2 linked regions of the Pigmentiphaga aceris genome follow. The protein of the gene in region 2 interacts with the protein of the main gene of each other region in a pairwise test. Links are inferred from orthologs where the notes say so. Each region holds a gene or a part of one and is shown on either strand. Other genes may lie near its edges.

Region 1 (4,824 bases), 2.4 Mb from region 2 along the record:
CACACTGTCGTCGTCGCCGATACCGGTGACTTCGAAGCCATGCGCGAATTCCGTCCGACCGACGCGACCACCAACCCGTCGCTGATCCTGAAAGCCGTCCAGCAAGACGCCTATCGCCCGATCCTGACGCGCGTGGTTGCGGCCAACAAGACCGCCCCGCTGCCGGACCTGGTCGACCAGGTGCTGGTGGCCTTCGGCACCGAGATTCTGGGCATCGTGCCCGGCCGCGTGTCCACTGAAGTCGATGCCCGCCTGTCCTTCGATACCCAGGCCACCATCGACCGCGCGCACAAGATCATTGCGCTGTATGACGCCGCCGGCATCTCGCGCGATCGCGTGCTGATCAAGATCGCTTCCACCTGGGAAGGCATCCAGGCCGCGCGCGTGCTGCAGTCCGAAGGCATCAAGGTCAACATGACGCTGCTGTTCTCGCTGGTCCAGGCCGTGGCCTGCGCCGACGCAGATGCACAGCTGATCTCGCCCTTCGTCGGCCGCATCTATGACTGGTACAAGAAGTCTGCCGGCGCATCCTGGAACGAAGCGGCCAAGGCCGGCGTGAATGACCCCGGCGTGCAGTCGGTGGCATCAATCTACGCGTACTACAAGAAGTTCGGCATTCCGACCGAGATCATGGGTGCCAGCTTCCGCAACGTCGGCCAGATCCTCGCGCTGGCAGGCAGCGACCTGCTGACCATCAGCCCTGATCTGCTGGCCAAGTTGGCGGCGGAAGAAGGCGACGTACCTGCATTGCTGGACCCGGCCACGGCCGCTGCCTCGCCCGTGGAACGCCTGACGGCCGACGAAGTCACCTTCCGCAACCTGCTGAATGAAGATGCGATGGCGACTGAGAAACTGTCAGAAGGCATCCGCGCCTTTGTGGCTGATGCACGCAAGCTCGACAGCCTGATCGAGGCACTGCGTTAATGGCAGCTCCGCGCCCAGATGAGCGCCCCGATGCGGGCCGCGCGCAGCCCGCAGCAACATCGACCACCCCACGCCGCATCGGCTTGCTGAACAAGCTGGGTAACGCTCACTGGGGCGTTGCGGTAGGGCTGGGCGTGCTGCTGCTTGCCGTGGGCGTGTACAAGGGCGAACTGTTCGCCCAGGTCTACGGCGGCATCATGATTGCGCTGGGAATCGGACTGCGCATCGTGCGCGGACGCTGAAGCACGTCAACGCAGCTTGTGCTGGCGATGGAAGGCACGCGGATGATTGTTGTGCCGACCATCGCCATCTATTCAGATGGGTACCGACAGTCAGGTGTTCGTAACCAGTTCCGGTGGCCAACCACTGCACCGCTGGCTCGCCGCTAACCTTTTGCCACGGATATTTCGCCGTCTACGCTCTACCATTGCGAACTTGGCCATTAAACCCGGCTAATAATTCTGCAAGGAGCGAGTCGTTGACTGCAAAACCGGTGCAAGCCCCCGCGGCGCAAGAAAACTCCACCAGCTGGCAACGGCCACCTGCCGAGCTGCGCTATGCAGACGAACTGGCTGCCCTGCGTGCGGCCGACACCGCCGCGCGGCCCCCTGGCTGGAGCATGTCACTGGCAAGCGTCAAGCAATTCATCCTGGGCGGCAACGGTTCGCCGCCCAAGCTGGTGTGCTCGCCCGCGCTGATCGAACGCGCGATGGTCACCTTGGCGACCTCGCGCGCGCTGCTGTTGATTGGTGAGCCTGGCACCGCCAAAAGTCTGTTGTCGGAATTGCTGGCCGCTGCGGTCAGTGGGGATTCGACGCTGACGATTCAGGGTGGCGCGTCGCTAACTGAAGACCAGATCAAATACGGTTGGAATTACGCCTTGCTGGTCAGCGAAGGCCCGACCGAACGCGCCTTGGTACCCGCCCCCTTGTATCGCGGCATGCGTGAAGGCCGTGTGGTGCGCTTCGAGGAAATCACACGTTGCCCGCTGGAAGTGCAGGACAGCCTGCTGTCGGTGCTGTCCGACCGCGTGCTGGCCGTGCCTGAACTGAAAAGCGATTCGGCCATGGTGTTCGCGCGTGATGGCTTCAACGTCATTGCCACCGCCAACACCCGCGACCGGGGCGTGAACGATATGTCGGCAGCGTTGAAGCGCCGCTTCAACTTCGAAACCGTGTTCCCCATTGCAGACCTGGAAGACGAGCTGGCGCTGGTGCAGCGGGAATCGGCTGCGCTGCTGCTTCGCTCGGGCGTGCCGCAGGCCCCGCATGTCGACGTGCTGCGTGTGCTGGTGACGTGCTTTCGCGAACTGCGTGAAGGCACGGACGACGGCGGCAAGGGCATGGAACGCCTGTCATCCGTGATGAGCACGGCCGAGGCCGTGAGCATGGCGCATGCCATTGGCGTGCGCGGACACTTCATGCGTGGCGACAATGGACGGGCCGAAGACATTGTCGAATGTCTGGCCGGTACTGCTGCCAAGGACAACGCCGATGACCTGGCCAAGTTGCGCCGGTATCTTGAACAGCGCGTGTCCAAACGCAAGGGTGATGTCTGGCGCGAACTGTACGCGGCACGACATCGTCTGACTGCATGAGCGTGCATGCCATGCATGCAGCAAGCAGCACGGTGAGCGAGCATCCCGGTCAATCAGACGACGGCCTGATCGTCATCGGCGTCCGTCACCACTCGCCTGCCTGCGCACGCCACGTGCGCCAGGTGATCGCGTCCACGCGCCCGGCCTTTGTGCTGGTCGAAGGCCCGGCCGACTTCAACCCGCACATTGCAGACTTGAAACGCCCGCACACGCTGCCGGTAGCCATCTTCAGCTTTCATGCCGGGCCAAACGACAGCCGCTCGTCTTACGCGCCATTCTGCGAATACTCCCCGGAATGGCAAGCCTTGTCGGCTGCCTTCGAAACAGGTGCCACGCCGCTCTTTTGCGACCTGCCCGCCTGGACACGTGCATTCGGCGACACGCCCAATCGCTACGCCGATCCGCACGGCCTGCACATCGACGCAGTGGAAACCGCATTGGCCAGCCGCCTGGGCGAGCAAGACCTGGATGCCTTGTGGGATGCCTTGGCCGAACAGGCCGACCCAGATGCCCTGCCCGCGCGGCTGGCGCAATACTTCGCCTTGCTTCGCCCCGACGGCGCAGAAGACCCCAGCGAAGCCGCACGCGAACAGCACATGGGACGCTACGCCGCCTGGGCAGTACGCCAGGCAGCAGGAAGACCGGTGGTGCTGGTGTGCGGTGGCTGGCATGCCGACGCCATCCGCCGAATTGCCCGCAGTGTCGATGGCGCTGAGCTGCCGGACACACCCCAACCGGATGGCGATACCCGCGTCGACAGTTATCTGGTGCCCTACAGCTACCCTCGCCTTGACCGCCTGAATGGCTACGCGGCGGGCATGCCTTCCCCTGCGTATTACGAACAGGTTTGGCAACACGGCTTGGCCCGCGCAAGCGACTGGGCATACACGGTGATTACACGCACTTTGCGCAAGCGCGGCCAAGTGGTGTCCACCGCAGACCGCATCGCGTGGGCAGCACAAGCCGAAGGACTGGCACGCCTGCGCGGTCATCGTGCAGCGCTGCGCCACGACCTGCTGGATGGTGCCCTGTCCACGCTGCTGAAAGACGGCCTGGACCAAGTGCCCGACTGGTCCAGCCAACGCGGTCTGCGCGCGCATCCGTTCCTGGGCACCATGCTGCACGCCCTGTCCGGCAAACGTGAAGGCCAGCTTGCGGCAGGTACACGCGAACCACCATTGCTGCTAGAAATTCAGGAACTGCTGAGACAGCTGACGCTGGAACCGCAGACCATGCCACGCGAGGTGCAGCTGGACTGGAGCCTGCCAGAAGATCGCAGGCGCGCGCATGTGCTGCACGCGCTGCGCATTCTGGGCATTCCGGGGTTCGAGCGCGTGGGCGGCACGCCCTTGGCTGATACCCGCACGCCAAGCGAAAATTTCCGCATCACCCGCCACCGCGATCTGCACGGCGCGCTGATCGAAGCATCGCGCTGGGGCGGCACGCTGGAGGCGGCGGCATCAGGCTGCCTGGCGGCGCGCGACACCGACATTGCCAGCCTGGCAAACACCTTGTCGGATGCCTTGTTCGCCGGGCTGATGGACGCCCACGACGGCACCGTCAAAACACTTGATGCCGCATTGAGCCAGGCCCACGACCTGGGTGCACTGGGCAAAGCGCATCGACGCATTGTGTCCCTGTACCGCTTCGGCGACATCTTCGGTGCGGATGCACGTGCGGGCCTGGCCCGGCTGGCACAAGCCGGGTTCGAACAGACCGGCTGGTTGCTGGAATCGCCCCAGGCCACAGGCGATGGCAAACAAGCCGTGACCGCCATGCAGGCCTGCCGCGACCTGCTGCGCGACTGCCCGGAAATCCCGCTTGCGCGGGACTCCTTTCTGGCGACGGCAGCACGCTGCATCACATCGACCGACAGCCCGCCCACACTGGCGGGCGCGGCCCTGGGCCTGCGCATAGCTTGCGGCGAAACAGCCGCCGATGGTGTCGATGCACGCATTCGGCGCGTGTCGCAGCCTACCGAGCTTGGCGATTTTCTGATCGGCTTGTTTGCATTGGCCCGTGACGAAATCGGCACCGATCAAGGTGCCATGCAAGCCGTCGAAGAACTGGTCGCGGACTGGCACGACGGCGATTTTCTGCGTGCGCTGCCACCGCTGCGCGAAGCATTTGCATGGTTCCCGCCACGCGAACGCGAACGCATTGCACGCGCGCTGCTGACCCGACATGGCATGGCACCCGCACAAGCGGAAGCCGACGCCATGCACTGGATGCGGCAAAGCGTGCCGCTGGATCAACAAGCCTACGCACTGGCGGCCGAGCAACGGGCCGTGGCGCGCATGGCG
Region 2 (4,197 bases):
GCTCGAAGGACTTCGCCAAGGCCTTCCTGATCCGCCACGGCATCCCCACCGCTGCCTATCAGACCTTCACGGAAACCGAACCGGCACACGCCTACATTGATGCGCAAGGCGCACCGATCGTGATCAAGGCCGATGGTCTGGCTGCCGGCAAGGGTGTCGTGGTTGCCATGACCCTGGAAGAAGCACACGCCGCCGTTGACGACATGCTGTCGGGCAATCGCCTGGGTGCCGCTGGTGCCCGCGTGGTGATCGAAGAGTTCATGGAAGGCGAAGAAGCCAGCTTCATCGTGCTGTGCGATGGCCGCAATGTGTTGCCGCTGGCCAGCAGCCAGGATCACAAGCGCTTGAAGAATGACGACAAGGGCCCGAACACCGGCGGCATGGGTGCGTACTCGCCCGCCCCGGTCGTGACCCCCACCGTGCACGCCCGCGTGATGCGCGAAATCATCCACCCGACCATCCAGGGCATGGCACGTGACGGCATTCCGTTCACGGGCTTCCTGTATGCCGGCCTGATGATCAGCCCCGAAGGCAAGGCACGGGTTGTCGAGTTCAACTGTCGCATGGGTGACCCGGAAACCCAGCCGATCATGATGCGTGTGAAAAGCGATCTGGTGCCCGTGTTCGAACACGGTGTGGCCGGCACGCTCGACCACGCCGAGATCGAATGGGATCGTCGTACCGCGCTGGGCGTGGTGATGGCTGCGCACAACTATCCCGAGACCCCGCGCAAGGGTGATGCGATCTCCGGTCTGCCGGCCGATGCCGATGACTGCATGGTGTTCCACGCAGGCACCGTCGAACAAGACGGCAAGGTGTTGACCAACGGCGGCCGTGTGCTGTGCGTCACCGCCCTGGGCGACTCGGTGCGGATTGCGCAGCAACGCGCGTATGACGTACTGCGTGGCATCAACTTCGACGGCATGCAGTACCGCGACGATATCGGCTGGCGCGCCTTGTCGCGTCGCACCTGAGGCCTGAATGCAGATAGACACCCGCCGTACCTACGAATACTTCACCGGCTTGCAGGCCCGCATCGTTGCGGGACTGGAAACCGTCGAAGGCCAGCCCTTCCGCAACGACACCTGGACCCGACCGGAAGGCGGTGGCGGGATCTCGCGCATGATCGAGGGCGGCAATTTCTTCGAACGCGGCGGCGTGTTGTTCAGCCACGTGTTCGGCAAGACCTTGCCGCCGTCGGCCAGCGCACACCGGCCGGAACTGGCCGGACGTCCATGGGAAGCCATGGGCGTGTCGCTGGTGTTGCACCCGCGCAACCCTTATGTGCCCACCGTGCACATGAACGTTCGTTGTTTTGTCGCCAAAGCCGTCGTGCCCGGCGACGCCGACGTGTTCTGGTTCGGTGGCGGCATGGACCTGACACCCTACTACCCGTTCGATGAAGATGCGGTGCACTTCCACCGCACCTGCCGCGACGCCCTGGCCCCCTTTGGCGACGACTTGCACCCCCGCTTCAAGCAGTGGTGCGACGAGTATTTCTACCTGAAGCACCGCAAGGAAGCGCGTGGCGTCGGTGGCATTTTCTTTGACGACGTAAGCCAGCCTGATTTCGAACAGGCATTCGCCATGACCCGCTCGGTAGGCGACCATTTCCTGGACGCCTACCTGCCGATCGTCGGCGCGCGACGCGATATCGCCTACGGCGAACGCGAGCGTGATTTCCAGGCATATCGGCGCGGACGCTACGTCGAATTCAATCTGGTATTCGACCGCGGCACCCTGTTCGGGCTACAGTCGGGCGGGCGCACGGAATCGATTCTGTTGTCGATGCCGCCCATGGCCGCCTGGCGTTACGACTGGCACCCGGAAGCGGGTTCGCCTGAAGCGCGTCTGTACGAGGCCATCGTGCCTCGGGAGTGGGTGTGACGGGTCTGCAGGCAACACGCCGAATCGGTTTGTTGGGCGGCAGTTTCGACCCCGTTCATCTTGCCCATGTCACGCTGGCTGAAACTGCACTGCGACATTTGCAGCTGGATGCCGTACATTTAGTGCCCGCCGCAGAACCGTGGCAGCGTCCGCCGCTGGGTGCCGCACCCCAGCATCGGGCCGCAATGCTCGAATTGGCCATTGCCGGACACTCCGGGCTGGTGGTCAACCAGATTGAATTGGCCCGCGGCGGCCCCAGTTATACGATCGATACCGTCGAGGCGCTGAAGCGCCCCGACACATGCTACGTGCTTATTCTTGGGGCCGATCAGGTTGCCAATTTCTGCACGTGGCACCGGTGGGAAGACGTCATCACGAACGTTGACCTTGCTGTCGCGGCGCGCGCCGGCGACCAGCCGGACGTCCCCGAGGCACTGGCCACATGGCTGGCTCGCCACGGTCGCGCGCTGCAAGACCTGCCCATGCCCGCGATGACGGTGTCGGCATCGACCATCCGTCGCAGACTCGCCCAAGGCGAGCCCGTCGACGACCTTATCTCTCCTGCGGTGCTGGACTACATCCGTTCGCATCGCCTCTATGGCACTACCTGAATGGATATCAAGAAACTGCAGCGCGTTGTTGTCGACGCGCTTGAAGACGTGAAAGGCCAGGACATCCGTGTGTACAGCACGACCCACCTGACCGGCCTGTTCGACCGTGTGGTGATCGCCACCGGTACCTCGAACCGTCAAACCCGTGCACTGGCCTCTGAAGTGCGTGAACGCGCCAAGAAGGCTGGCGGCGAAGTCATCGCCACCGAAGGCGAAGAGACCGGCGAATGGGTGCTGGTCGACCTGGGTGACATCGTGGTCCACCTGATGCAACCGGCCATCCGCCAGTACTACAACCTGGAAGAAGTCTGGGGTGGCAAGCCGGTGCGCATGAAGCTCAACGCCGAGAGCAAGCCCAGCGGCCCGCACCTTGGCCCGCTGGACCCGATCGACGACTGAGTTTTCGCCCGTCGTCATGAAACTTGTCATTGTGGCGGTCGGCACGAAGATGCCCTTCTGGGTGGACGAAGCCTTCGCCGACTACGCCAAGCGCATGCCGCTCGACTGCCCGATCGAGCTGCGCGAAATCAAGCCCGAGCCGCGTACCACCGGCAAGACTCCCGCGCAGATGATGGCGCTGGAAGCGCGCCGGATCGAAGCGGCGCTGCCGCCCGGTGGGCATTGGCTCGCGCTCGATGAACGCGGGCGCGACCTGACCACCGTTGCGCTGTCCGAGCAATTGGAACAGTGGCGCGAGAACGGGCGCGACGTGGCCTTGCTGATTGGCGGTCCTGACGGATTGGACCCCGATCTGAAGGCACGCTGCGCAGGCCTGCTGCGGCTGTCCAGCCTGACCTTGCCGCATGCCATGGTCCGCGTATTGCTGGCAGAGCAGCTCTATCGAGCCTGGTCGATCCTGAGCAATCACCCCTACCACCGCGTCTGACGAGTCAGGCATGATTCAGGGGTGACACATGGATGTCACCTCAAACGGGGTGACTCCCGCCTTGGGTCTCACTTCCTTGGGCATCCCCCTTCCCTGAATTCATGACCGTCATCTATCTCGCCTCAAGAAGCCCGCGCCGCCGCGAACTGCTCACCCAGCTGGGCGTGGCCCACGACGTGTTGCTGTTTGCGCCTGCCGCACCAGGCGTGGACGACGAGCCCCAACTTCCTGGCGAAGCCGCCGCCGACTATGTGCGTCGCACTGCCCGCGACAAGGCATGGCAAGGCGCGCGTGCGCTCGCTGAACGACAGCTACCGCCGCGCCCGGTGCTGGCTGCAGACACCACGGTCATTCTGGCCGGCGAGGTGCTGGGCAAGCCGCGTGATCGCGACGACGCGATCGGCATCTTGCGGCGTCTGTCGGGTGCTACCCACGAAGTCCATACCGCGCTTGCCTTGGTGGACGGCGAACAGCTGCACGAAGACGTATCGATCACCGAAGTCGTGTTCGATGTGCTTTCCGATGCGCAGATCGCCGCCTACTGCGACAGCGGTGAACCTTATGACAAAGCAGGTGCCTATGGCATTCAAGGCGGCGCTGGCCGTTTTGTGTCGCGCATAGCGGGCAGCTTCACCGGCGTAATGGGATTGCCGCTGTTCGAGACCGCGCGCCTCCTGGCCAAGCTGGACAACCGAAAATCCTCATGATGCGTGCCGCCATGACTGAAGACATTCTGATCAATATCACCCCCTACGAGACCCGGGTGGCTGTGGTGCTGCAAGGCGCAGTGCAGGAACTGCACATCGAGCGCAG

What was found.
Region 1: the proteins of rsfS (region 2) and FXN63_RS06545 interact in binary tests that used the Escherichia coli proteins (3 or more experiments, as listed by UniProt). The link is inferred for Pigmentiphaga aceris from one-to-one orthologs.

Annotation. Positions count from the first base shown.
Region 1 is NZ_CP043046.1:1,567,373-1,572,196, reverse strand. Bases 607-3,461 are described here. They hold FXN63_RS06545 (ATP-binding protein), read left to right. Parts: upstream 607-1,402; coding sequence 1,403-2,521; downstream 2,522-3,461. Other genes in these bases: FXN63_RS06540 (DUF5682 family protein), read left to right, coding at 2,533-3,461; FXN63_RS06550 (hypothetical protein), read left to right, coding at 924-1,166; tal (transaldolase), read left to right, coding at 607-924. Also shown: more of tal, read left to right, coding at 1-606; more of FXN63_RS06540, read left to right, coding at 3,462-4,824.
Region 2 is NZ_CP043046.1:3,987,772-3,991,968, forward strand. The notes cover bases 1,199-4,197. They hold rsfS (ribosome silencing factor), read left to right. Parts: upstream 1,199-2,498; coding sequence 2,499-2,897; downstream 2,898-4,197. Other genes in these bases: hemF (oxygen-dependent coproporphyrinogen oxidase), read left to right, coding at 1,199-1,887; nadD (nicotinate (nicotinamide) nucleotide adenylyltransferase), read left to right, coding at 1,884-2,498; rlmH (23S rRNA (pseudouridine(1915)-N(3))-methyltransferase RlmH), read left to right, coding at 2,914-3,384; FXN63_RS17285 (Maf family protein), read left to right, coding at 3,486-4,091; rng (ribonuclease G), read left to right, coding at 4,103-4,197. In the rest of the region: purD (phosphoribosylamine--glycine ligase), read left to right, coding at 1-974; more of hemF, read left to right, coding at 982-1,198. UniProt on the Escherichia coli protein: Functions as a ribosomal silencing factor. Interacts with ribosomal protein uL14 (rplN), blocking formation of intersubunit bridge B8.